Regions from separate parts of the Parageobacillus caldoxylosilyticus genome, predicted to be linked through region 3. Evidence: predicted binding sites of a transcription regulator. Region 3 holds the regulator's gene; each other region holds the start of a gene.
The links. The regulator Rex, encoded in region 3, represses fermentation and respiration genes when NADH is low (regulators of the CRP and FNR family bind a similar motif). The targets are predictions, from matches to a motif close to TTGTGAAATATTTCACAA.
Positions count from the first base shown of each region.

Region 1: a site for Rex is predicted at 4,663-4,680, ahead of BV455_RS18975 (DUF6803 family protein). Genes of this name have one in related genera too.
Region 2: a site for Rex is predicted at 4,639-4,656, ahead of BV455_RS06825 (DUF3147 family protein). Genes of this name have one in related genera too.

Region 1 is NZ_CP040553.1:3,734,796-3,742,892, reverse strand. It holds gene BV455_RS19000 (L-dopachrome tautomerase-related protein) at 1-163, opposite strand, end outside; gene BV455_RS18995 (IS110 family RNA-guided transposase) at 546-1,763, opposite strand; gene BV455_RS18990 (hypothetical protein) at 2,213-2,563, opposite strand; gene BV455_RS18985 (IS982 family transposase) at 2,726-3,604, shown strand; gene BV455_RS18980 (hypothetical protein) at 3,674-3,943, shown strand; gene BV455_RS18975 (DUF6803 family protein) at 4,090-4,578, opposite strand; gene BV455_RS18970 (sigma-70 family RNA polymerase sigma factor) at 4,790-5,392, shown strand; gene BV455_RS18965 (anti-sigma factor) at 5,389-6,453, shown strand; gene BV455_RS18960 (hypothetical protein) at 6,475-6,738, shown strand; partial or broken gene BV455_RS20840 (transposase) at 6,906-7,313, shown strand; gene BV455_RS18950 (hypothetical protein) at 7,347-7,784, shown strand; gene BV455_RS18945 (hypothetical protein) at 7,909-8,097, shown strand, end outside.
Region 2 is NZ_CP040553.1:1,332,510-1,340,606, forward strand. It holds gene BV455_RS06810 (helix-turn-helix transcriptional regulator) at 1-60, opposite strand, end outside; gene BV455_RS06815 (NCS1 family nucleobase:cation symporter-1) at 584-2,110, opposite strand; gene BV455_RS06820 (DUF3147 family protein) at 3,826-4,194, opposite strand; gene BV455_RS06825 (DUF3147 family protein) at 4,213-4,575, opposite strand; gene BV455_RS06830 (phosphomannomutase/phosphoglucomutase) at 5,009-6,433, opposite strand; gene BV455_RS06835 (YyaL domain-containing protein) at 6,384-7,520, opposite strand; gene BV455_RS06840 (glycosyltransferase family 4 protein) at 7,501-8,097, opposite strand, start outside.
Region 3 is NZ_CP040553.1:1,453,393-1,461,489, reverse strand. It holds gene tsaB (tRNA (adenosine(37)-N6)-threonylcarbamoyltransferase complex dimerization subunit type 1 TsaB) at 1-69, shown strand, start outside; gene rimI (ribosomal protein S18-alanine N-acetyltransferase) at 29-481, shown strand; gene tsaD (tRNA (adenosine(37)-N6)-threonylcarbamoyltransferase complex transferase subunit TsaD) at 478-1,491, shown strand; gene BV455_RS07365 (ABC-F family ATP-binding cassette domain-containing protein) at 1,803-3,749, opposite strand; gene moaC (cyclic pyranopterin monophosphate synthase MoaC) at 3,869-4,390, shown strand; gene BV455_RS07355 (redox-sensing transcriptional repressor Rex) at 4,380-5,018, shown strand; gene BV455_RS07350 (twin-arginine translocase TatA/TatE family subunit) at 5,035-5,187, shown strand; gene tatC (twin-arginine translocase subunit TatC) at 5,208-5,954, shown strand; gene BV455_RS07340 (YdiK family protein) at 5,957-6,151, opposite strand; gene BV455_RS07335 (CPBP family intramembrane glutamic endopeptidase) at 6,155-6,889, opposite strand; gene groES (co-chaperone GroES) at 7,167-7,451, shown strand; gene groL (chaperonin GroEL) at 7,535-8,097, shown strand, end outside.

The sequences.
Region 1 (8,097 bases), 1.6 Mb from region 3:
CAATTTCCGCCACCGTAAATTTAACATCGTCTCCCCATCTCGGGAAGCAAACGAAAATACGACCGGTTTCTGAAACAGTAACACCTGTAGGCATAGCCCCATAAAATGGATAAACCAGTTCAAAATTACCAAAATATTTTTCACTAGGTAACATAGGTATCATCATATCCTCCCTCTATAAATGTTGATATATCAACGGTTGTAGCCGTTTCAGGGGTGTCAAAAAAATATTTTTCGACAAAGTTTCTAACATTATTTCTTAAATATGTGTATATCTTACATTGACTGGGTACGCTTCGCGGCCACTACTGGTTAAATTTGGTTGTAGTGGGGGAAGCGTATGGGATGCACCATGGATCTCTGCATCGCTGATGATGACGAACCCTCCCATGTCTCTTGGCATCCTTGTGCCTACATTCCTTCGTTCGGTCTAGTCATCAGGCAGAGGCCGGCTAAGCTCCTTTAGGGACTCAAGGTCGAATGGATGATATCGCGCCAGCTTCTCCGTGTCATCCTTGTTGTCTAGAGAATCGAGACTATAGGCATCAAGCAGCCGTTTCGAGGCCAAAGATGTCCCACATCATTCGCTTCACGTCAAACGCCTGTCGTTTCGTACACACCGCATGCAGTACCTTCAGTAATTTTCCGCATAACACTACAATGGATTGCTTCTTCCGCAACGGATTATCAGGACGTGTCGTGTAATATTCGTGCAGCTGCCGAAACGCTTCGTTGTGACGGATCATCGGCATCATCACCCGGAACAGAAGGGCGCGCAACCGCCTTCTTCCACGCTTGGAGATCCGTTTTTGCCCTTTGTGTTGGCCGGAGGAATGTTCCCGCAGCGTCAGGCCCGCTAATTTGATAAGCTGCCGCGGATCCTGATAATGGGAGAAACTCCCGATCTCTGATAACAGTTCTACGATGGTCGCATCGCCTAAGCCCGGAACGGTCTTCAGCCATTCGTATTCGACCGATGTCTGTACGAGTTCAATCAGCTGCTCTGTCAGTGCCTCGATTTCTTCTTCCAGTTGGCGGTACCGGCGGACAAGCGTGGCAATTTCGATACGGGCCATCTGTTGTCCTTCCGTTACGCCAATGGAGTGTTGGGCCAATTCCATCAACTTCTTCGCTTTCGGCTTTTGTGGCGATTGTAATCCCTCACTTTGCCGGTAAAGGGCCAGCACCTCTTCTAGTTCTTTTCCTGCCAGATCACTCGGAAATGGCGTATATTCCAGCACCGCGAGCGCCATTTTCCCAAATGACGGGAAGACTTGGGAAAACTCCGGAAAATATCGATCAAGCCAGCGAATCATTTGATTTCGAATCGCTCCCTGTTCTTCCACCAATTTGGAGCGAAATGTCGCTCCCACGCGCAGATCCGCCTCCATCCCTTTCAGAATACGCGGATAGCTGAATCGGCCGTCTTTCACTAACCGGGCAATGACGAGCGCGTCTTTCGCATCATGCTTGGTTGGAAGGTTATCGTCCAGCTCTTTGGATCGCTTCACGTGCATCGGGTTTGTCATGACGAGAGGAATGCCTTTCTCATCAAGAAAATAGGCGAGATTCAGCCAATAATGTCCCGTTGGCTCGATGCCAACGATCACCTCGGTTTTTCCAAATTCCTTCATGGCTTCCACGATGCACTGGTACAACCATTCCAATCCTTCTCTCGATTGCAGAACGGGAAACGGCTTTTTTAACACCCTCCCTCGCTCATCCACAAAGCAGGCATAATGTTTTTTCTTTGCAATATCCATCCCAACAACCAGCGTTTAAAATGTGTTACACAAAATTTTATACATCATCGATCTTCATAAGTTTACTACTGATCTTCATAAAACGTTAATCATTTGTGGACAAAATTTTTGGCAACTATCCATCACATTCTTTAATGTATGATGCGATTCAATGAATGATGAGAGACAAAAGCACAAAAAATTTAGGAAAAATTTAACATAGACAAGTAGAAAGAAAAACCGTTTTCGTTATATATGAAGCTTCCCGCAAGCCGTCCGAAGAGCACAGGTCCTTTATGCGCCTAACAAGCAAAAATTACAATGGGGTGAGGCAAAGGAAGAAGCGTCCTCGGGAAGGAGGTAAAAAATAAAACGCATTTTTAGCCTGTTCCATTTTTTTAAATGCAACGGCCTAAAAATGCGCCAGGACAAGACTAAAGAATATTGCTTTTATAGCGAAAGAACCTCTCTTATCGTTCTAGTACGCTTGATCTTTCTCGGAATTTCTCTAATGATTGATATTTATCGGGATGGGGTTGTGGGTCAGGTTTTAATTGCAAGAACGGATTCTTCCATAAAGCATAAAATTTCACATCCTCCCGAATCCATTCCTTGGCTTTCTTCGGTTCTTTCCAGTCTTCTCGAATTTCTTGCAACGATTTCTTTGTGGCAAAAGTGTGCGTGAAAGTGCCTTTATCTCCTTCTAACTGTACGGATAGAATATGTAAATGATTCCTCTTTTCCAACAATTGAATCGCCTTCACTCTAAATTCTTCGTTTCTCACAAACTCGTATTGATGATTCCCACGATCATCTCGCATAAACTGCATTTTCTCGGCCAGTGTGACTTCTTTGAAAAAACCCATGAATTTTGCATAATAAACCCGTGGTGCTAGATAAAATCAGACAAGCATAAAAATAGCCCTTGCATGAGGATCTCCTTAAAATGAAAGTGCGACCAAACATTTAAAAGGAGAATTCACATGCAAGAGCACTTTCATTTTACAACAGATCGAGCCAAACTTCAAAAACAATATGAAGCGATTTTGTTCTTTGTATCGGCTCAACTATCGAGTATCCAGATTCCTCTTCAACGTCGAAATCGTCATTTGTTGAAACAGAAAGACGAAGTCATCATCGCCATCCATGTCCTTGGAAAGTTGTTGGGCTTCACTTCCGAACGGGCTTGGCACCGGTTTGTGATTGGGAATTTGTTTCCCAAGGCCTTGTTCCCTGAGCGTTCTCGGTACAACCGTCGCTGCCGGGCGCTTGGCTTTGCGATCAAGTGGATGCGGCACCAGCTGGCCAAGCGCGGGCAGCACCATGCGTATGCGGTTGTGGACAGCTTGCCGATCGAGTTGTGTCATTCATCCCGAATGTATCGCGTCAAACGGTTTCGTGGAATCGCCGATATTGGCTATTGTGCTTCCAAAAGGATTGCTTTCTATGGGTTAAAACTTCATCTGCAGGTCACCGATCAAGGGCTTCCGATGGGATATGTCGTCACCGAAGCGTCTTGTCACGACCGGGTGGCCGCTGAAACCGTCATGACACAAATTCCACATTCGTATAACCTAGGTGACAAAGGGTACATCAGCCAAAAACTGCAAAAGAAGCTGTACGAAGAGCATCGAGTTGCTTTTTGGACGCCTGTTCGAAAAAATCAGCGAATTCGCCAATCAGACGCATGGAAACAGTGGATGAAACGAAAACGCAAAGTGATTGAAACCGTGTTTTCGATTTTAGTCGATTCATATCGGATCACCGAGATTCGAGCGAACTCAATTTCTGGATTTGAAACGGCACTGGATGGTATTTTACTGGCTTACTCGCTTGTTGTTCTTAGGCTAGTTGAGCGTTAAGACTCAACTAGCACCACGGGTTTATTGTTATATTTTTCAATTCCGTTCGTTCATTTGATTGTCATGTTTTTGGCTGTAGTCGGAAGTATCTTTTCATGGGTATTAATTAATCATGCATGGCAGGGTGCTAAAAGCAATCGTTTGAAGATGGGGTTTTTAGGGAGTAGTTTTTATGTTTTTTTGACTTTTGTGTTAGCTTATCAGTTAGTAACGCTGAAATCTTCTTATCCAAATGAAGATGCTTGTATGGGGGGGATTATTGGTTTAGTATTCAGCATAATAGTTACAACAGTTGCGTTTATTACTTGTTTTACAATCACAGGCTTTTCTAAGAAATAAGAAGCCAATTAAACACAATGTGAATTTAATGTACCTTGATTGACGTTTTATTTCTTACACGATCGGGATCGTTTCTGCAATAAGTTAAATAAAGAAATGTGAGGAGGGTGTCCTAAAAGTGGTTGCTTTTGGCCCCCCCTTTATTTTCACATATGCATATGATGAGAATGGTCGCCGCCGATCGATGGGTCGAGCATTCCAAAAATCATGGCAATATGAGCTACTACTAGAAATATACCAACGAAAGTGGAATGATATTTCAACTTTTGTTCCTCGCTCCATCTACGCCCGATTATGCCTAAATCGATTAGACTTAATCCCAATAACGGAATGACGCCCATTAAATAAAATCCTACCGCAATAATATCAATCCATCCGCGCCATTCCCCATTCAATGTGAATGGAATGACGGCACTCACCAATAAGTAAATAAAAATTCCTAAAAAGTAGACACCAACAATGATGCTGCATATTTTGTTGATTTTACGGATCATTCCATCGAAACGGCGAGTAAAAAGAATTGCCAGCTCCGTTATTGCAATGGTCTCAGCAAGAGCAACGGGAATAGCCATAAATAAAATCAAATTCCAAGGTTGATTCACCGCTAACAGTTCCATGTAATGCGTCATATTCATCTAATCACCTCCTGCATTTATACATCCACATCTATTAACCTTAATCACAATTTGTGCATTTTCTTTGGAAAATTTAAGAATAATTTGTGACAAGATTCACCGAATCCTTTACATATATGGATAGCAAAGATATGATAACCGCTTTATATAGAAGTAATTAAAGTATGTATGGATGCTGTTTCAAAATGATGTCCGATGATTTTTCTAATTAATGCATATGTTTCATAAAAAATTTTGGAAAAACAGAAACATTTTTATTTTTTTATGCGTCTTTTATAGCGGAAGGAGGGTGGAAACCATTGCCAATAATTTCGAGTTCGATATACTTATGCGCTTGTATTCCAAATCCCTTTTTCGCTATCTGTACAGACTAACCAATGATTATCATTTGGCAGAGGATCTCCTGCAGGAAACATTTTATAAGGTTTATTTACATGTAAGCGGCATAAGCGACATAGCACAAATAAAGTCATGGCTTTACCGGATCGCTTATCATACCTTCATCGACCACTGCAGAAAAGCAAAAAAGATGCAGCTTGTACAAGTGGATGATTTCTTTGCGTCGTTAAAGCTAGATCCATTATTAGAAACGGAAAACGCGTTTTTGCAAAAATATGAGCTGGAGTTGATTTATAAACATTTGTCCAACATGAAAGAACTGCAACAAAAAGCCATTATGCTCGTCGATTTAAAAGGATTTAGCTATAAAGAAGCGGCGGAGCTGTTAAACGTAAAACTCCCTTATTTAAAAAGCCTTGTGTTTCGGGGCAGACGGGAATTAGAAAAACGATTACGCAATGAGGTGAAGGGATGAGAAAAGACGAGTTAAAACCATTATTGCAGAAATATCAAAATGGCACACTAAGCAAAGAGGAAGAACAGAAAATAGAGGAACTTCTAGAAAGTTTTGACGTATACAATGAATTTCTCCATGAAACCCTTCATGATGAAAGGATGAAGGAAGACGATCTCGCAAAAATGATGAAAAAGGCCCAACAAAAATTCTTTTTTAGAAATACGCTGCTTGTTGTATCATTTATACTCACGATTGTTCCCTTATTGACTATGTTTACTTTTGTTTATTACGGCTGGGGGCGAGAGCATAACAGAGGGAACGAATTTATTGAAACCATTCGAACGGTGAGTGAAATGACAGCGCCAAATGTGTATGTAGATTACGATACGGTCGATGTTGAGATCAAGCCCTTTACCATGACTGTCACGACCGACAAATATAAATGGATGGATGATAAAAAAAATTATCTAGGCAAGGATACTTACAAACTATTCTTAAATGATGTGTTTGCTAAAGAATCGAATTATCGAGCGATTGGGTATTCGATTGATCACATTGGAATCAACTTTATTCACCCGAAAGCCAAATACTTTTTACCTGACGAACGAACAAAAATTGAGTCTCTCCCAAGCGATTGGCCGGTTGAAATCTATATTTCCCTGAATCGGTCCTATTCCTTAAAAGAAATAAATGAAAAATTTAAGGGATATCATATGACATGGCTTGCGTTGGACACAGGTGTAGAGGAACAGATGAGGAATGATTTAGATTTCATCCAAACACCAGCAATTGGCTTTCCATATAAAAAAGTGCATGTAGACTCTATATTCAATCGTTCGCTTACTGATTACGAAGAAGTAATCAAAGGGCTCGAGCTATTGAGCAAAAACGAAAAATGGGCAACACAACTAACGGAATACAAAGACTTAAAGATGGCCGAGCGACTAAAATGGGTGAAAAAGCATAAAGAATTGAAGATTTATGGAATCGCTATAACGGGAACCGCCAAAGATGTTTTGTCTCTAGAAAAGATGAAGGAAGTCAACGTAATTCGATTAGGTCAGATTAATTTGCCATAGCAAAGGGGGGAATTGTCGAAAATGAAAATAGCAAGAATCAATATGCTAAATACATTGGTGGCTGTATTTTTGCTTATTTTGTTAAATGTACAAATTATAGCGGAGATCCCTGTTTTTGATATCAGTTACATTTGGATTTCATTGTTCGGAATGCTCATATGCTTGCTTGGCCTCATCAAAGAAGATCGGTTCTACTCATATTTAGGCGGCATCCTTCATTTCATCCTAATCGTTTCTTGTATGGGAATGATTTGGTTTGGCATAGGTATTAACTACAAGCCGTGACTTTACTGCGGCAAAAGCGAAAAGGACAGTCCAAATAAGGCTGTCCTTTTTCAATATAGGAACGTGTTGCAAAAGACATAATGGATGCATAGATGCACATAAAAAATCCACCACCTTGGAAATCATATACAGTGACCAAAACCAACTACCAAGGGGTGGACACTATCATGATTTCCAATTTAAACAATGAACATACATGGTCTTATGAAATTGATCCACTTTTAGTATCGTTATTTCGATATATTGACTCTCTATCGTTGCCAGAAACACCGTATGTGACAGGAAGGCTGCCAGTGTCGAAAAAATCATTGTTAAAATGTTTCTTTTTGAAAACCTATTTTGCTATTGATTACTTGTGAAAATTAGTGCGCATCGTGCAGTGTTTTCGCTGTTTTCAGCGGGCTTGTGGGCTTAGTGAAGTTCCTCATCTTTCTACGTTCTCCCGCACGGCAAAGTGGTTCTGGGAACAAGGATTTCCCGTCTTTCATGCACAGCTGCTCAAAAATTTAGAAATACGGTATCCCAAAATGAAGCAAAAGGGGATAACAATGGTGAATGCAAAACTCGAGAAATCTAATCATTCTTAATGAATTTGAACTAATGTTAATATGAAATATCTATTTCTTTTTGGGTTGCCGAGGAGAAATAATGTTAATAATGACAACTATTTTTATCTTGTTAAGCATTATGTATCCAATTTTAGACTACTATTAAATAATTACCTTATTTCTAATGGTTGGAATACACAGGTTGCATGGGGAAAGAGTCAAGGTATTGATATTGATGCATTTAAAGGTAAAGAAAGATGGATAATTGAAGTTAAGGGTTGTGGCACACGGAGTGCTATGAGAGTAAACTACTTTTTAGCTATTTTAGGGGAGACGCTTCAAAGGATGAGTGATCCGAATGCAAAATATAGCATAGCTCTACCTGATATGCAACAATATCGTAATCTATGGGAACGTTTACCCCGCCTTGCAAAAGAAAGAACTGGGATATCTGTTATATTTGTAAATGAAGATAAAGGGATTGAAGAAGTAAAATAATCCGCCTGAACTAAACGACAACTAAATTTTGAATAAAATTCTGAAAAGAGGTGAAATTGAAATATATAGTAAAGGGAAGAAATGGTTAATAATATTTAAACCAAATTCATAGGGGGATTTTTAATTGAGAAAACATTTAGGGAAAGTATCTTTTGCTTTACTAATCTTGACTTTTACTGTATTAACCTTCGGATATGGTAAGATTAGAGGAGATATTGGTACTGGCATTTTAATAATCGGTGTAGGACTTTCGCTAATAACAGCCTTAATAAGTGAAAAAGGACAATGGAAGACAATTACAATAAGTATTGTA
Region 2 (8,097 bases), 120 kb from region 3:
TAACCCTGTCAACGCCGCGTATGCGTCTTGAACGCATTGCAAAAGACTGTTTATGTTCAATTCCCCCTCAACTCGCTTACGTTTTTATCTTTATATCCCTATTTATTATTGACAGACGAGTATAAAGAAGTCAAGTTTAGGAAATAGAAGAGAAGTTTTACATACGATGGATCCAAAAAACGGCAAGATCAAATTTTAGAAACCCTTCCCCTTCGCTCATTGGAACAAGAAAGCAAACTGCGTGCGCTTAAGCGGATTAAGTAGCACATTGATACAGCTTTCTAAAGGCTACCATGAAATAAGGAAGCAGGCACCACACAAGGTGCCTGCTTCCTCTTTTTGCACGAGCTTTGCTACACACTCGCACTCAGCATGCGTAGACCGCTGACTATATAAAAAACCATCTTTAAAAGGATGCAGCCTTGTTCATCCTCATTGTTTTATGCTTGTAACATCAGATCGAATAGCTCAAACAGAAGACAGGCAAAAAAACAGCAACGTTCTTGCTACCATTTTTTATGACATTTGTAAATTGATTTTTTCGTCTTGCTCAATTAACGCATCTGTTCATATTATGCTTCTGCTATTTTGTAAGTTCTGTTTCTATCAGATTTCTTTTTACATCATAAGTAGTATTTTCTATAATCGTAATTTTCTCGTATTCACCTTCTCTTAGAACGCTTTTGTCCCCTTTCATTAAATAGGTATAGACACCAATAGCAATAAATAATCCGAACGTCCAAGCATTATCCCAGAGAAAGCGGAGACCTGGAATGAGTAAGCCCAGTACAGGGATGGCTACGCCGATCACAAGTGCATAAATTCCGTTTTTATTAAAGCCGGTAGCGTAATTGTAACGACCATTAGGTTCATATAACTCTTTAAGATCCAATTGTTTCCGGCGAACAAGCCAGTAGTCTGCAATAGCAATGCCATCAATCGGACCAAGTAAAGCAGCATATGTTCCAAGCCAACCAAATATATAATTCCCAAAATTCGACATGATATACCATGGCTGCAACAAAATAGCAAACAACCCGGTAATAAGAACACCAATTCCAAACGTCATTCGTTTCGGGTATAAATTCTCAACAGCGCGAGCGGGAGCTACAATGTTAGCCCCAATGTTAATGGTTAGGGAAGAAATAACAATTACAATTGTTCCTAAAAGAATAACAAATGGCGGGAACTTGGCAAGCAGTTGTACAGGATCCCAAATCGCTTGGCCGAAAATGACGACAGTTGCTGATGTAACTGCTATTCCAATGAAAGAAAAGACGGTCATCGTAATTGGGAGAGAGAAGCTTTGAGCAACCATTTGCGATTTCTGGCTTTTAGCGTAACGACAAAAGTCAGGAATATTCAAAGCAAGTGTAGCCCAGAAACCGATAACACCTGTTAGGGCTGGAAAAAATACTTTTAAAAACTCCCCAGTGGTTTTGAATTTCGATGGCTGCTCTAAAATAGGTCCCCAACCTCCCGCGTGAGTGAACGCCCAGACGAAGAGAATGATGGAAGAGATGCCCACGACAGGAGCAGCAATGGAACTTAGTCTTTTAATGGCTTCGGGGCCTTTATAAGCAACCCCTACATTCAGAGCCCAAAAGAAAGCAAATACGATGGCCGTATGTCCTGGGAAGTTTCTCCAAGCAGGGAATGAGGCTGCTAACAATGTATCAATCGCACCTGTTCCAATCCACGTATTAATCCCGAACCATCCAGCGGCTACAATCGCGCGGGCCAAGGCCGGAATGTGTGCTCCTTTATCTCCGAACCAAAGCCGTGCAAAAACAGGATACGGAATTCCAAATTTTGTTCCGGCATGTGAATTTAATAAAATGGGGATGAGGACAATCACATTGCCAAGAAAAATAGTTCCAACCGCCTGCCACCAGTTCATGCCTAGAGCAATCATACCACTGGCCATGGTGTAGGAAGGGATGCATAAACACATACCGATCCATAAAGCAGCAAAGTTTAAGCCTTTCCATGAATGTTCCTTAAATGTTGTCGGCCGCAAATCATCATTCCACAATTCACTTCCATTCAGCCTTTTAGCCTCTTCTTCTGTAAGGGTTACAATACCATTTTGTTCAATCTGTGTTTTCATCAAGAACCCCCCTTTTTAAATTATTTGAAGTCTCATGTATGTGTCGGGACGACGATCTCGATAAAGTTCCGTGCATCGCACACTTCTTGAATGACTTGCTGATTGATTGCTCCGATGATAACTTTGTCTCGATCACGGCTCTCAATAGCCATGATGTTGCCACGCAGGTCTGTTAAACAGGATTATCCGTAAAACTTCGCCATGTTTCCAAAAGCTTCTCCTCCAACTTAATTCGCAGAAGCAATATAACATCCGTTTGCTTTTTCATGATTGCGAGGTTTGTTCCGCGCAGAAATAAGGGCCATAGACACCTGACTTTTTTCACTTCACGAATAAATGTGAGGTGTTCGTTCAATCCTTTGACTTTATGCACCTCAACCGATTCATCCCCGCGAACATCGTATGATGAATCAACTTACTTTTCACTTTGTCGCCCATATTCATTTCACCCCTATTACTTGATTTTGGCTTCTTCCAATATCCTTCTTGCCCTACAAATGTCTTATCTGAATAATACAGGCTTCACGCGAAAGGACAGTGATGACTTCTCTACGTACTTTCATTCCCTCAACTGGATTGCAATCCACGCTCATATGAGCGGGGCTCTTGCAGAAATCGCTCTTTTTATTGGTGGATCAGAAAGAACTAGGGCAGCATCTGCGCCAACAGTAGTTGTATTTTTTAGTTTGAATATTCTGAATAATTTAGCTGCTTTTGTAGATATGATATCAACGGGCTGATTATGATATCAACGGGCTGATTCAGGCTCAATCTTCCAGCAGCAACCACTTCCGGAGTATATACACAGGATGGCGATTTTCAATCAGTGGATTTTAGCAAAATCCCACTCCCAATTTCTTTTTGATCCCTGAAGCTGAAGGAATACATATCTGAACTGCCAGTTTGTCAATTCCCGTTTTTCATACGATTCCGCAGTACATCCTCCAAGCATTGGTGACCATACATCCTTTGGCATCTTCAAAAACAGATTTTGCTAATGCGCCCTGATCGAGCATGAGGTATTGGTGGCACATCACTTCCTTGTTTCCGAGCTTCAGCAAGCGGACTCGACGGATACGTGAACAATATAGAGAGGGGGGCCTGCCCGCCAGAGCAGTTAATGCAATGACTCTGCCTGCCGGTCTTTTGGAGAAAGTGCTGGGCGACAAACACCATTCTCACTATTTAAACCAATACAGGCCAATTGCTCGATTCATTCCTGGAACCTCTTTCGCTTCATCGATGCCTCAGCTTAGCCATTTTGGTACATTTCCTTTATTAGATCGATTCTTTGGTGTTATGAATACTAAAACTTATATATTATTGTATATAATCAAATAACCCCATTCATTGGACAAAATGTAAAATTATTTATATCGTTTGTTATATGTTTTGTATATTTGCTGGAGAACTGACATGGCCTCTCAAATGACAGTTTAGGATGCTATTCCGTACAATCAAATCAATGGATTTCGGCTTTGATATCTGCACAACTTCTAATGGATATCAAAAAATCAGGATATATACTGATTTTTGAATACGACAGTTTTGGAGGAAGAGCCCTTATCATTCGATTTTTTGAAAAGAACGTTTTTTGAAAGACGTTAGTTTTTCATAGCACACAAAAAAAAAAAGCCCAGCACGTTCGTATCATGCCAGGCTTCTATATTCGCTGCTCATGATTCCATTAGCTTTTTTGTTCTGCCGCCTCTTTGTCAATGCTCCGATTTTGATATATTTTTATGATCTCGCATGTATACAAGGAATGACGAACTTGCAAACCATGCAATTAGACCAAAAATAAAACTTACCCACCAATTGTGTGTAAGCTGTAGGGAAAATAACACTGTTAATACACAAATCAAACAACCGATCATTCCATAAACAGATCCTTGCGCTGTTTTTGCTGCTTCTTTAGATCCGTTCTTCATGCCAACCATCATCACGGCAACGACCATAACAGCTGGGAATGCCGCAAAAATTCCTCCAATCACTTTCCATGGCAACAGTTTTGCCGTTACATAACTTAGTACAACTGCAGAGCCACCAAATAAAAAACGGAAAAATAAATCACGTCCATCCATAACGATCACCTTAATAACTTAGAAATATGTTGAAATAAAAGCATAAACAATAGAAACAAGAAACCATCCAGCTAGCGATTGTGTAAGCCCGCGTTTCCAACCTTTTCTCGTACAAAGATAAACGACCGCTATTGCACACATAATATTTATGAACATCCCAACAATAGCTCCTTGGGATAAAACAATCGACTTTTCCACTAACTCGCTGCTTTTTGCATCTAACCGAAGTGTCAATAACGCCGCGAAAAATACAGCGGGAAATGCCGCGAAAATTCCTCCCATTTTTGATCCTAATTTTCTTGAAACGATGGTAGAAGCAACGACCGCTCCTCCACCTAATAAAAATCGAATAATGATTCCACTAACCGATAATATCCCCAAGATAGATCCTTCCTTTCTGTGATGTACAATCCAACATGATGAATATTATTTTTATATATTTATTTGTGATGATTTTCACGTATATATTGTAAACGATGCTAGCCTAAACACTTATGAACTTTTATTTAATTTTTTGATTGTAACGCTTACACTTCCAAATTTATGACAAATATTTGAACAAAACTTAATGGTTTCAAAGTCTTTTCTTACTTTCGACCATGACACTCATTATTTTTATTTTTATATAATTTACAGTAAATCCATTTAGCCATCTTCTGAACAACAAAAGTATAGCAACTTATAATGGAAACATTTTTGGCTTGCCTTCTCAATTATAACTACCAAGAAAACAAAACAGCGCTGACCCGAACAGCATGGACCGTTCAGGTCGGCGCCGATACGAATTGCGATCCAACTTCAATCGCGATCTGCATCACCACGGGATGGTCAAGTTAAGCGGCGGCTCGCCGAGTACGTCAGCCAGCTGCTGCTTGATATCGGCTAATGCCTCCGGTGACGTGGCTTCGGCGCGCAGAACAAGGATAGGCTGCGTATTCGACGGACGCACCAACCCCCAACCGTCTCTGAACTGGATGCGGGCACCGTCCACGTCTACGACCTCGTTAATGCTCGCAAACCGCTGTTTGACCGCGGCGATGGCTTCCGCCTTCTGCTCTTCCGGACAAGGCACGCGCGTCTCCGGAGTGGCGTGATACCGCGGGACATCGGCAAATAGCTGCGACAGCTTGCGGTCATCGTTGGAGAGTATTCGCAACAGCCGTCCCGCCGCGTACAGGGCGTCATCATAGCCGTAGAACTCGTCATTGAAGAACAGATGTCCGGACATTTCACCTGCAAATGGAATCTCTGGCCGGCTGCGCAGCGTCGCCTTGATGTGTGAATGGCCAGTTCGATGGAAGAACGGTTTGCCGCCGAGCCGTTCGATTTCTTCCACCAACGCCTGAGAACACTTGACCTCGACCGGCGCTTCGGCTCCCGGATAGCGGCGAAGAATCTCGCGCCAGAATAAAATCATCAGTTGGTCGCCCCAGAGGATGTTTCCTTCCTCATCGACGACACCCAGCCGGTCACCGTCACCATCAAATGCCACACCGAGATCCGCCTTTTCCCGTCGCACCACGTCAATTAAATCCTTCAGATTTTCCGGCACCACCGGATCCGGATGGTGATTAGGGAATGTTGGGTCGGATTCGCAGTACAAAGGGATGACCTCGCATCCCCATGCCTCCAAGGCTTTCGGTGCAATCGTCGAAGCGGTCCCATTGCCGCAATCGACCACTACCTTGAGCTTGCGTGCGCCCAACTGGATCTTGTCTTGCAGCATTTGCAGATAGGCCGGCTCGATGTCAAGCGTCTCCACATATCCTTCCTTCCACGAGTCGCTGCGGTTGATCCCTTGTGAGTTGAGAATCCGTTCCATCGTCCGCCGCAGCTCCTGGATGCGCTCGCCATAAATAGTAGTCTTATTCATCGCAATCTTAAAACCGTTTTCGTCGCCCGGATTGTGGCTGGCGGTGACGATGATGCCGCATGGCACATTGGTGTACTCAAGGCTGTAGTAGAACATCGGGGTTGTCACCTGACCGATGTCGATCACCCGGCATGACGCCTGGCTAAGCCCTGCAATCAGTGCACGGTGTAATGCCGGCGAAGAGATGCGGTTGTCGTGGCCAACCACCACCTTCTGTTCACCGGCTTGCCGGACCATTTCCGCAAACGCCGCTCCTAACAAGTAGGCAAAATTCTCGTCCAGTTCCTCTCCTGCGCGCCCGCGAATGTCGTACTCCTTAAACACGTGCGGTGGCAGAACGGATTGTTGTGCCATCGAAAAGCTCATCGAGAACCACCCCCAACTGCAAGGATTTTGCCATGGCTTCCGTCAACAGATAGGAAAGTGTCGACTCTGCGCCCCGGTTCAGATTCGGCCCGTCCGGGGTAAGGCCGTCACAGCAACTCCCATCGCTCGGATCGACGAGGGGAATGCCGAGGTCGTTGTCGCCGTAAAACCAATCGCGACAGCGGCGAACGACTTCTCGGTACGCGTCGTCTCCCAACACCCGATAGGCCTCGCGCGCAGCCAAAGCCAATTTCATCACGTCGATGGGCTGTTGATCCCAGTCCGCACGCCGATGGCCGTCACACCAACCGCGATTGCCGATGGGACGGATGACACCATCGCGACCGCTCATCTTATCCACCAGGAAGTCGAGGCTCTCCTTGGCTGCTTCTAGCGTATCGACGCGTCTGTGGTACCGATAGGCCACAAACAGCGCCCACGGCAATAGCCCATTGGCGTAGGTGATTTGCGGCTCAAACCACCGCCAGTCATCCGTCCTGTGCGTGCGGTAAGCATCGAGCAAGCGCTGCTCGAACACGTCCGCCAGATTGATGAGATCGGCTTCAGTCACTCCAGAAGGCAAAGTCGAACCGTCTCTTCGCTTAGACAGCAGCAGGCAACAAGTTGCGAGACCCCAGGCCTGGCCGCGCAAAAACTGCAACTCGCCGCTGGCCGAAAGCGACCGGCGCAGGATCTCGGCGGCCACGCGACGCCGGGCAGCGTCTTCGAGATTCAAGTACGCCGCTGCCGCCGCCCATAGGGAGCGGCCCAGACAGTCGTCCGAGCGCGACTCTGATTCCGGCATCCGGTTAAAATAAAAGTTGTTCTGAAACCAGCCGTCCTCCCTTTGCGCCCAAAGCAAGAAGGCCAAGTACCGATCCAGCAGCTGGTATAGTCTTCGTCGTTCCGCGGATTCATCGTCTCTAAGCAGATCCAACCACTCCATGCACGCCCAGATGGCGCGCGCGTTGTCATCGGTCGAGTAACCTTCTTGCCGGCGCGGGATGCGCCCGAGGCAATGCTCGAGCAACCCCGTGTCGTCAGTCATGCGTTCCAGATGATCGAACTTAACGACTGACGGGGACAATAGGCTTCACCTCTCCTTCACTCCGCTCTGCAGCCTTTGCATCATCGTCCGTTTCGCTGCAGAGCTTCGCAAACAGTTTCAGGTATTGTTCGCCAACGTGTGGCCAGTGCGTCGCTGCACCGATCTGTCTGATCTTCTCCTCCCATTGCCGCATAGTTGCTTCATCCGCTAACAGCCGCCGCAGTTGCCGCTCCCAAGCGGCAGTGTCGCCATACGGTAACAGCAGTTCCTCACATCCGCGCAGCAGGTCACGGGCATGTTCATATGGCGTCGAGAGAACCGGACGACCCACGCCAACCGCATAGGCCAAGGTGCCGCTGGTAATTTGCTGCATTCCCGGATATGGGGTGACGTAAAGATCACACGCTGTCAAGTAGTCGATCAGTTCCTCCTCGCTGAAATAGCGATCAATCATCCGTACGTTCGCCTCCAGCCCAAGGCGACGGATCATCTCCTTTAACTCCTCGCGGTATGCTTCCCCCTCGCGCTTTTTCACTTCAGGGTGTGTCTGTCCGGCAATGACGTATAGAGTCTCTGGCACTTTGCGGACCACTCCCGGCAAGGCAGTGATCACCGA
Region 3 (8,097 bases):
CTTGCCAAACAAGAAGGGGAAAATAAACATGGGGATGGATATTCAATTTCGATCCATGACGTTAAATGATATTGATGCTGTGTTGCAAGTAGAGCGTGCCTCGTTTACTACTCCTTGGAGCAGGGAAGCGTTTTATAATGAACTTGTTCACAATCGCTATGCCAAATATATTGTCATGGTGCATCGCGGCCGCGTTATCGGTTATGGCGGGATGTGGGTAGTGATCGATGAGGCGCATATTACGAATGTAGCGGTATTGCCGGAATTTCGCGGCAAAAAATTAGGAGAAGCGCTCATGCGCAAATTGATGGAAACGGCCAAACAGCTAGGGGCTGTAACGATGACGTTGGAAGTTCGTGTTTCTAATCATGTCGCCCAATCGTTATATCGAAAATTAGGATTTCGCAATGGTGGCATTCGTAGACAGTATTATCCAGATAATTTAGAAGATGCGCTAGTAATGTGGGTGAATTTATCATGAATCATGACATATATGTGCTTGGAATTGAAACGAGCTGCGATGAAACAGCAGCGGCAGTAGTGAAAAACGGCAAAGAAATTTTATCCAATATCGTCGCCTCGCAAATGGAAAGTCATAAACGATTCGGCGGCGTCGTGCCGGAAATCGCATCGCGCCATCATGTCGAGCAGATTACGTTTGTGATTGAAGAAGCGATGAATAAGGCGGGCGTTTCTTTTTCACAGTTAAGCGCGATTGCGGTAACACAAGGCCCAGGATTAGTCGGTGCGCTGTTAATCGGGGTCAACGCGGCAAAAGCGTTATCGTTTGCCTATAATATTCCTCTAGTCGGCGTTCATCATATCGCAGGACATATTTACGCCAACCGTCTTGTTGCTGAGATGAAATTTCCGTTGTTGTCTCTTGTTGTTTCTGGTGGACATACGGAACTCGTCTATATGGAGAAACATGGAAAGTTTCAAGTGATTGGCGAAACGCGGGATGACGCGGCAGGAGAAGCATATGATAAAGTGGCGAGAGCGTTAAACCTTCCTTATCCAGGCGGGCCGCATATTGACCGTCTTGCCCAGGAAGGAAAGGCAACAATCGATTTGCCACGGGCCTGGCTCGAAGAAGGATCGTATGATTTCAGCTTCAGCGGTTTGAAATCGGCCGTATTAAATACGCTGCATAACGCCAAACAGCGCGGTGAAGAAATAGATCCAAAAGATATGGCAGCCAGCTTTCAGGCCAGCGTCATCGATGTGCTGGTGACCAAAACGATCCAGGCGGCAAAAGAATATCATGTTCGTCAAGTGTTGCTTGCAGGCGGGGTCGCCGCTAATCGAGGATTAAGGACAGAATTACAAAAGCAAATGGCGAAATTAGACAACGTTGAGCTGGTGATACCGCCGTTATCATTATGCACTGATAATGCGGCAATGATCGCGGCGGCCGGAACCGTATTGTATATGCAAGGAAAACGGGCGGATATGGCATTAAATGCAAACCCAGGCCTGGAGTTAGAATAAGGGGAATGATACGGGCTTTTTTTCAGGATTTATTCTTGGAAGAAGTCCGTTTTTTTATTAAAAAAATAAAGGTTGTGCATATATTTATCCACAAGTTGTGGATATTGTGGAAAAATAAAAAAATCTCTATGATATCAGGGAAGAAATAATCACAGTTTTTTTTGCATAACCCCTCTATTTTTTGTGGATAATGTGGAAAAACCGGTGAATAACTTGAATAACGGGAATAAAATTGGGGATAAGTTTGTGGGTATGTGATTAACTAAAAAAACATCCACCTGTTCATAACGGGTGGATGTTTGTGTATTTTGTTATTTTAGTGTATGAAGTTCTTCCCATTCCACTAATAATAGATCCAGTTTTTGTTTCATTTCCTCGTTCTCTTTTGTCAGCTGTTGCACTTTTTCATGATCTTGGTAAATGTCAGGATCGCATAATTGTTCTTCCACGTGCGCAATTTGTTGTTCTAATTCGCTAATTTCCGCTTCGATTTCTTCAATGCGGCGCTTGCGCTGCCGCTCTAGTTTTTTTGCTTCTTTTTCTTGTTCATAATTCAATTTTTTCGTTGATTCTCCATCAGGAAGGTTCGCATTGGTTTGCCGCTGCTCCGCAGCAGCGAGACGTTCGAGTTCCAGCATTTCTTCTTTTTTGGCGATATAGTAGTCATAGTCACCTAAATATTCGGTAATTCCATCACTAGAAAGTTCGTATATTTTCGTGGCGATGCGATTGATAAAGTAGCGGTCATGAGAGACGAATAAAATCGTTCCAGGGTATTCAATTAAGGCGTTCTCGAGCACCTCTTTGCTGTCTAAATCAAGATGGTTGGTCGGTTCGTCTAAAACAAGGAAGTTCGCTTTTTGCATCATCAATTTGGCAAGCGCCAGTCTTGCTTTTTCCCCGCCGCTTAGCTCCGATACATGCTTTAGCACATCATCCCCAGAGAATAAGAAGTTTCCGAGCACGGTGCGGATTTCTTTTTCCGTTTTGTCAGGGAATTCATCCCAAAGTTCATCGAGCACGCGCTTATTTGAGGACAAGTCGGCCTGGTTTTGGTCATAGTAGCCGATTTGTACGTTCGAGCCGTAGCGGAAATGCCCTGCTTGTAGCGGGAGTTTATTGACAATCGCTTTTAGCAACGTGGATTTGCCGATTCCGTTCGGTCCAATCAAAGCGACGCTTTCCCCGCGCGTGATGCGAAAGCGGACATTGCGAAAAATTGGCTGATCCGCATCGTATCCTACTGCGACATCTTCAGCGATTAACACGTCATTGCCGCTTTGCCGCTCGATTTCGAAGGAAAACGAGGCAGCTTTTTCGTCCCCGATCGGCTTCTCCATTCTTTCCATTTTTTCGAGCCGTTTTCTTCTGCTTTGCGCGCGCTTGGTTGTCGAAGCGCGGGCAATATTGCGCTGAATAAAATCTTGCAGCTTTGCAATTTCTTCTTGCTGTTTTTCATATAGTTTTCGTTCCCGTTCGTATTCCTCCGCCCGTTGCTCTAGGTAACGGCTGTAATTGCCGCTATACCGCTTTAATGTTGCACGTGACAGTTCGTATACTTGGGTGACTACTTTATCGAGAAAATAGCGGTCATGCGATACAATTAAAATAGCGCCAGGATACGTTTGTAAATATTGCTCCAACCATGTTAATGTTTCGAGGTCTAAATGGTTGGTCGGCTCGTCCAAAATAAGCAAATCGGGCTTCATTAACAGCAATTTTCCGAGCGCCAGCCGCGTTCGTTGTCCGCCGCTTAGCGATTGGACAGGAGTCGTCATATAATCGTACTTAGAAAACTGCAAACCGTGTAAAATGGAGCGAATATCAGCTTCGTATTGGTAACCACCTTGTTCTTTATAGCGCTCTTGCAACGCGTCATAGTCTTTTAATAGTTTTTCATAACGGGAAACGTCTGCAAGCAAATCGGGATCGCCCATTTGCATTTCCATCGCTCGCAATTGCTTCTCCATCGCCTTTAACGGGGCGAATACCGTCATCATTTCTTCCCAAATCGACAACGAAGAGTGAAGCCCGCTGTCCTGGGCAAGATAGCCGATTGTTACTTCTTTTGGTTTAATAATCTCCCCGCTATCGTAAGACATTTCACCGGCAATGATCTTTAATAGGGTCGATTTCCCGGCTCCGTTTCTCCCAACGAGAGCGATACGGTCTTTTGATTGTATTTCTAATTTTATATTCGATAAAATAAGGTCAGCGCCAAAATATTTTGTCAGTTGGTTAACTTGTAAAATGATCATTGTTTTTCACCTCGCGTTTGACAATAATAGTGTAGCGTAAGTGACTTTCTTATCGCAATAAAACGATAAAAGACAGATGACGAAAAATAGTGTATAGTTTATAAGTGGAGGAGATTATGTTGTCATCATTTACCCATTTCAACGAACAAGGCCGGGCAAAAATGGTCGATATTACGGACAAAGAGGATACGGTTCGCATAGCGGTCGCGCAAACAAGTGTGACAGTAAATAAGGAAATTTATGAAAAAATGACAAACCACGCGATCGAAAAAGGGGATGTGCTTGCCGTTGCGCAAGTGGCAGGTATTATGGCAGCGAAAAAAACAGCCGATCTCATTCCAATGTGCCATCCGCTTATGCTAAAAGGTGTCGACATTCAGTTTGCCTGGCATGTCGAAGAAGAAAAAGCGTTGTATCAATTGTTGATTACCGTAACGGTGAAAACGAAGGGAAGCACGGGGGTGGAGATGGAAGCGCTAACGGCTGCCTCTGTATGTGCGCTGACAGTATATGATATGTGTAAGGCGTTAGATAAAGGAATGGTTATTGGCCCAACCTATTTGGTAGAGAAAACAGGTGGAAAGTCAGGACATTATCAACGCGAAAAAAGAAGTGCTGGGGGATTCATCAATGAGCAATGAACAGCCAAAAATTCCGCAAGCAACGGCCAAACGTTTGCCGTTATATTATCGTTTTTTAAAAAATTTACACGCTTCTGGAAAACAACGCGTTTCTTCTGCCGAACTGAGCGAGGCGGTCAAAGTCGATCCTGCGACGATCCGCCGCGATTTTTCCTATTTTGGAGCGCTTGGCAAAAAGGGATACGGATATAATGTCAACTATTTGCTGTCATTTTTCCGGAAAACGCTCGATCAAGATGAGGTAACGGAAGTTGCACTATTTGGAGTCGGGAACTTAGGCACCGCATTTTTAAATTATAATTTTTCGAAAAACAATAATACGAAAATTGTGATGGCATTTGACGTAGATGAAAGGAAAGTCGGTACAGAAGTCGGCGGGGTGCCTGTCTATCATTTGGATGAATTGGAAGACCGTCTTCACGAGGGGATTCCAGTAGCGATTTTAACGGTGCCGGCCCATGTCGCTCAGTGGATTACCGACCGTCTTGTCCAAAGAGGAATTAAAGGAATTTTAAATTTTACACCAGCGCGCTTAAACGTACCCAAGCATATTCGCGTCCATCATATTGACTTAGCGGTCGAATTGCAGTCGCTCGTTTATTTTTTGAAAAACTACCCGCTTGAATAAAAGGAGAGAATGAAACGTGAAATATTTATTAATCGTGCTTGTCATTTTATTATTGTTTGGAACAAAAAAACTTCCGGAATTGGGCAAGTCGCTCGGTCAATCGCTCCGCGAATTTAAGGATGCGACGAAAGGATTAGCCGATGAGGATGAAAAAAAAGCCGACCAATGATGAGTTAGGATGGTTGACATATGAACGATAAAGAAATGTCGGTGTATGAGCACCTAGGAGAGTTGCGAAAACGGCTTATCATTGTTCTTGTTTTTTTTGGCATTGCTTTGATAGGAAGCTTCTTTTTTGTAGAACCGGTCATTTTATATTTGCAGCGGACGGATGAAGCAAAAGAATTGACGATGAATGCGTTTCGTTTGACAGATCCGATCAAAATTTATTTTCAGTTTGCTTTTGTCATTGCCTTTGTTCTTACTGCTCCGGTTTTGCTTTATCAACTTTGGGCGTTTGTCAGTCCGGGATTGTATGAAAAAGAGCGAAAGGTCACTTTAAGTTATATCCCCATTTCGATTGTTCTCTTTTTCGCTGGCGTTAGTTTTGCGTATTTTGTTTTATTTCCGTTTGTCGTTCGCTTTATGCAAAATTTGGCGGAACGCCTGGGTATTCATCAAGTCATCGGTATTAATGAATATTTTGAATTTTTGCTTCAGCTCATCTTGCCGTTTGGCATTGTCTTTCAGCTGCCGGTAGTAGTGATGTTTTTCACAAGACTTGGTTTGATTACACCGATGTTATTGATCAAAATACGAAAATACGCTTATTTGGCCTTGCTGATTGTAGCTGCGGTCATTACGCCGCCGGATGTATTATCGCAAGTCATCGTGATGATTCCGCTTTCGATTTTATATGAGGCAAGCATTTGGATTTCCAAGATGGCTTACCGCAAAGTGCTATTGGCGCAACAGGAACAAGAAAACCTCCCGTGAAATCAAACGGGAGGTTTATTGCGAAAGTGGAGTGCGAATAGACGTATTGCTGCTCCAAAATCAAGCGTAGCCAGGATGGCAAGGAAGATCGTGAAAAAGTTCCAAATCGTATCTTTTGCACTTTGAATGGACAAGTAAGTAAATAGCACTCCCATCAGAAAATAGAAAAAACCAAATTGTAATGGCGTCCCTTTCATTGTTTAAAAGCCCCCAATAATGAGTTGTATCTGCTCTGTCTGCCGCATTATTTTTTCAATTTCATCGGCAAACAATGTTTGTATGACGACCACGAACGTATTCATGGTAACATGGGCGAAAATCGGAACGAAAATGCGTCCCGTTTTCGCATAAAGAAAGGCAAACGTAAATCCCATTGCTGCGTACAAGAGCAGGTGTTCGAGTTCCATATGGACGATGGCGAATAAAAGCGAACTAACTAGCGCGGAAATGAAGAAGTTGTATTTTTGATATAGCGTTCCAAAAATAATTTTACGAAAAATTATTTCTTCTAAAATCGGACCGATAATGGAAGTCACGACCATTAATAAAGGGGTGACTTGAATGATTTCAACAATTCGTTTTGTGTTTTCCGAGCCTGGTTCGATACCAAGCAAACGCCATTCAACATTAGCGGCAAGGCTTTGGGCAAAGAGCGACAAAAAGACGCCGCTGACCGCCCACATCCAAGCGACGGGCAAAGAAACGCGATGACGAGTATGCCGTTGTTTTATATCCTCACGCAAGAAAAAGATAATAATAAAAAACGCAATAGCAAAGCTAATGACCGCCCAATAGCCAGAGGCGAGCTTTGCGGCAACGAGTTTATTTTCGACATGTTTTCCCACGCCGAGAAAGCGCAAAAGCGGAACTCCTACAATACCAGACAGTTGCATGATGATATACGTAATAATGACATACCAATATTGTCGTTTCAAGGAAACTAACCCCTTTGCCAACAAAATAGTGATACTTCCCGTATTTTAGCACATCTTTTGCAAAAATATAAAAAAATTGATTGCCGCCGTTTATCGATCATGGAAATGTGAAATACTTGAAAAGGGTATAGAAGGAGTAAAGAAAAGCAGTTATTTTTTTTGTATTTCCTACTTGCAAAAAAAGGAGAAGTTCATTAATATTATAAGTGTGTTAGCACTCGATTAAGATGAGTGCTAATAAGAACGGCGAAAATTATTGTTAAGGAGGTTGTTTTCCGTGTTAAAGCCATTAGGTGATCGCGTTGTCATTGAAGTGATTGAAACGGAAGAAAAAACTGCAAGCGGTATCGTATTGCCAGACACTGCGAAAGAAAAACCGCAAGAAGGCAAAGTAGTTGCTGTTGGCAAAGGACGTGTGCTTGACAGCGGTGAGCGTGTAGCTCCGGAAGTAGAAGTTGGCGATCGCGTTATTTTCTCGAAATATGCTGGAACAGAAGTAAAATATGACGGCAAGGAATATTTAATCTTGCGTGAAAGCGACATTTTGGCTGTTATTGGCTAATATACAGCGTTTATAACATAGATATATACAAAATACTTAACCAAAATACTTAACGATTCCATTTTATAAGGAGGTAACGGGGTATGGCAAAAGAAATTAAATTCAGCGAAGAAGCTCGTCGCGCGATGTTACGCGGTGTGGACAAACTAGCAGATGCGGTAAAAGTAACATTAGGACCAAAAGGCCGTAACGTCGTATTAGAGAAAAAATTTGGTTCGCCATTAATTACAAACGACGGTGTAACAATCGCGAAAGAAATCGAATTAGAAGACCCATTTGAAAACATGGGTGCGAAACTTGTTGCGGAAGTTGCAAGCAAAACGAATGATGTTGCTGGGGACGGTACAACAACGGCAACAGTTTTAGCGCAAGCAATGATCCGTGAAGGATTGAAAAACGTTACAGCTGGCGCTAACCCAATGGGCATCCGCAAAGGTATTGAAAAAGCGGTCGCTGTGGCAGTAGAAGAATTAAAAGCAATCTCTAAACCAATCAAAGGAAAAGAATCGATTGCCCAAGTTGCAGCGATCTCTGCGGCTGACGAAGAAGTTGGTCAATTAATCGCAGAAGCAATGGAACGCGTCGGCAACGACGGTGTTATCACATTAGAAGAATCGAAAGGCTTCACAACAGAACTAGATGTTGT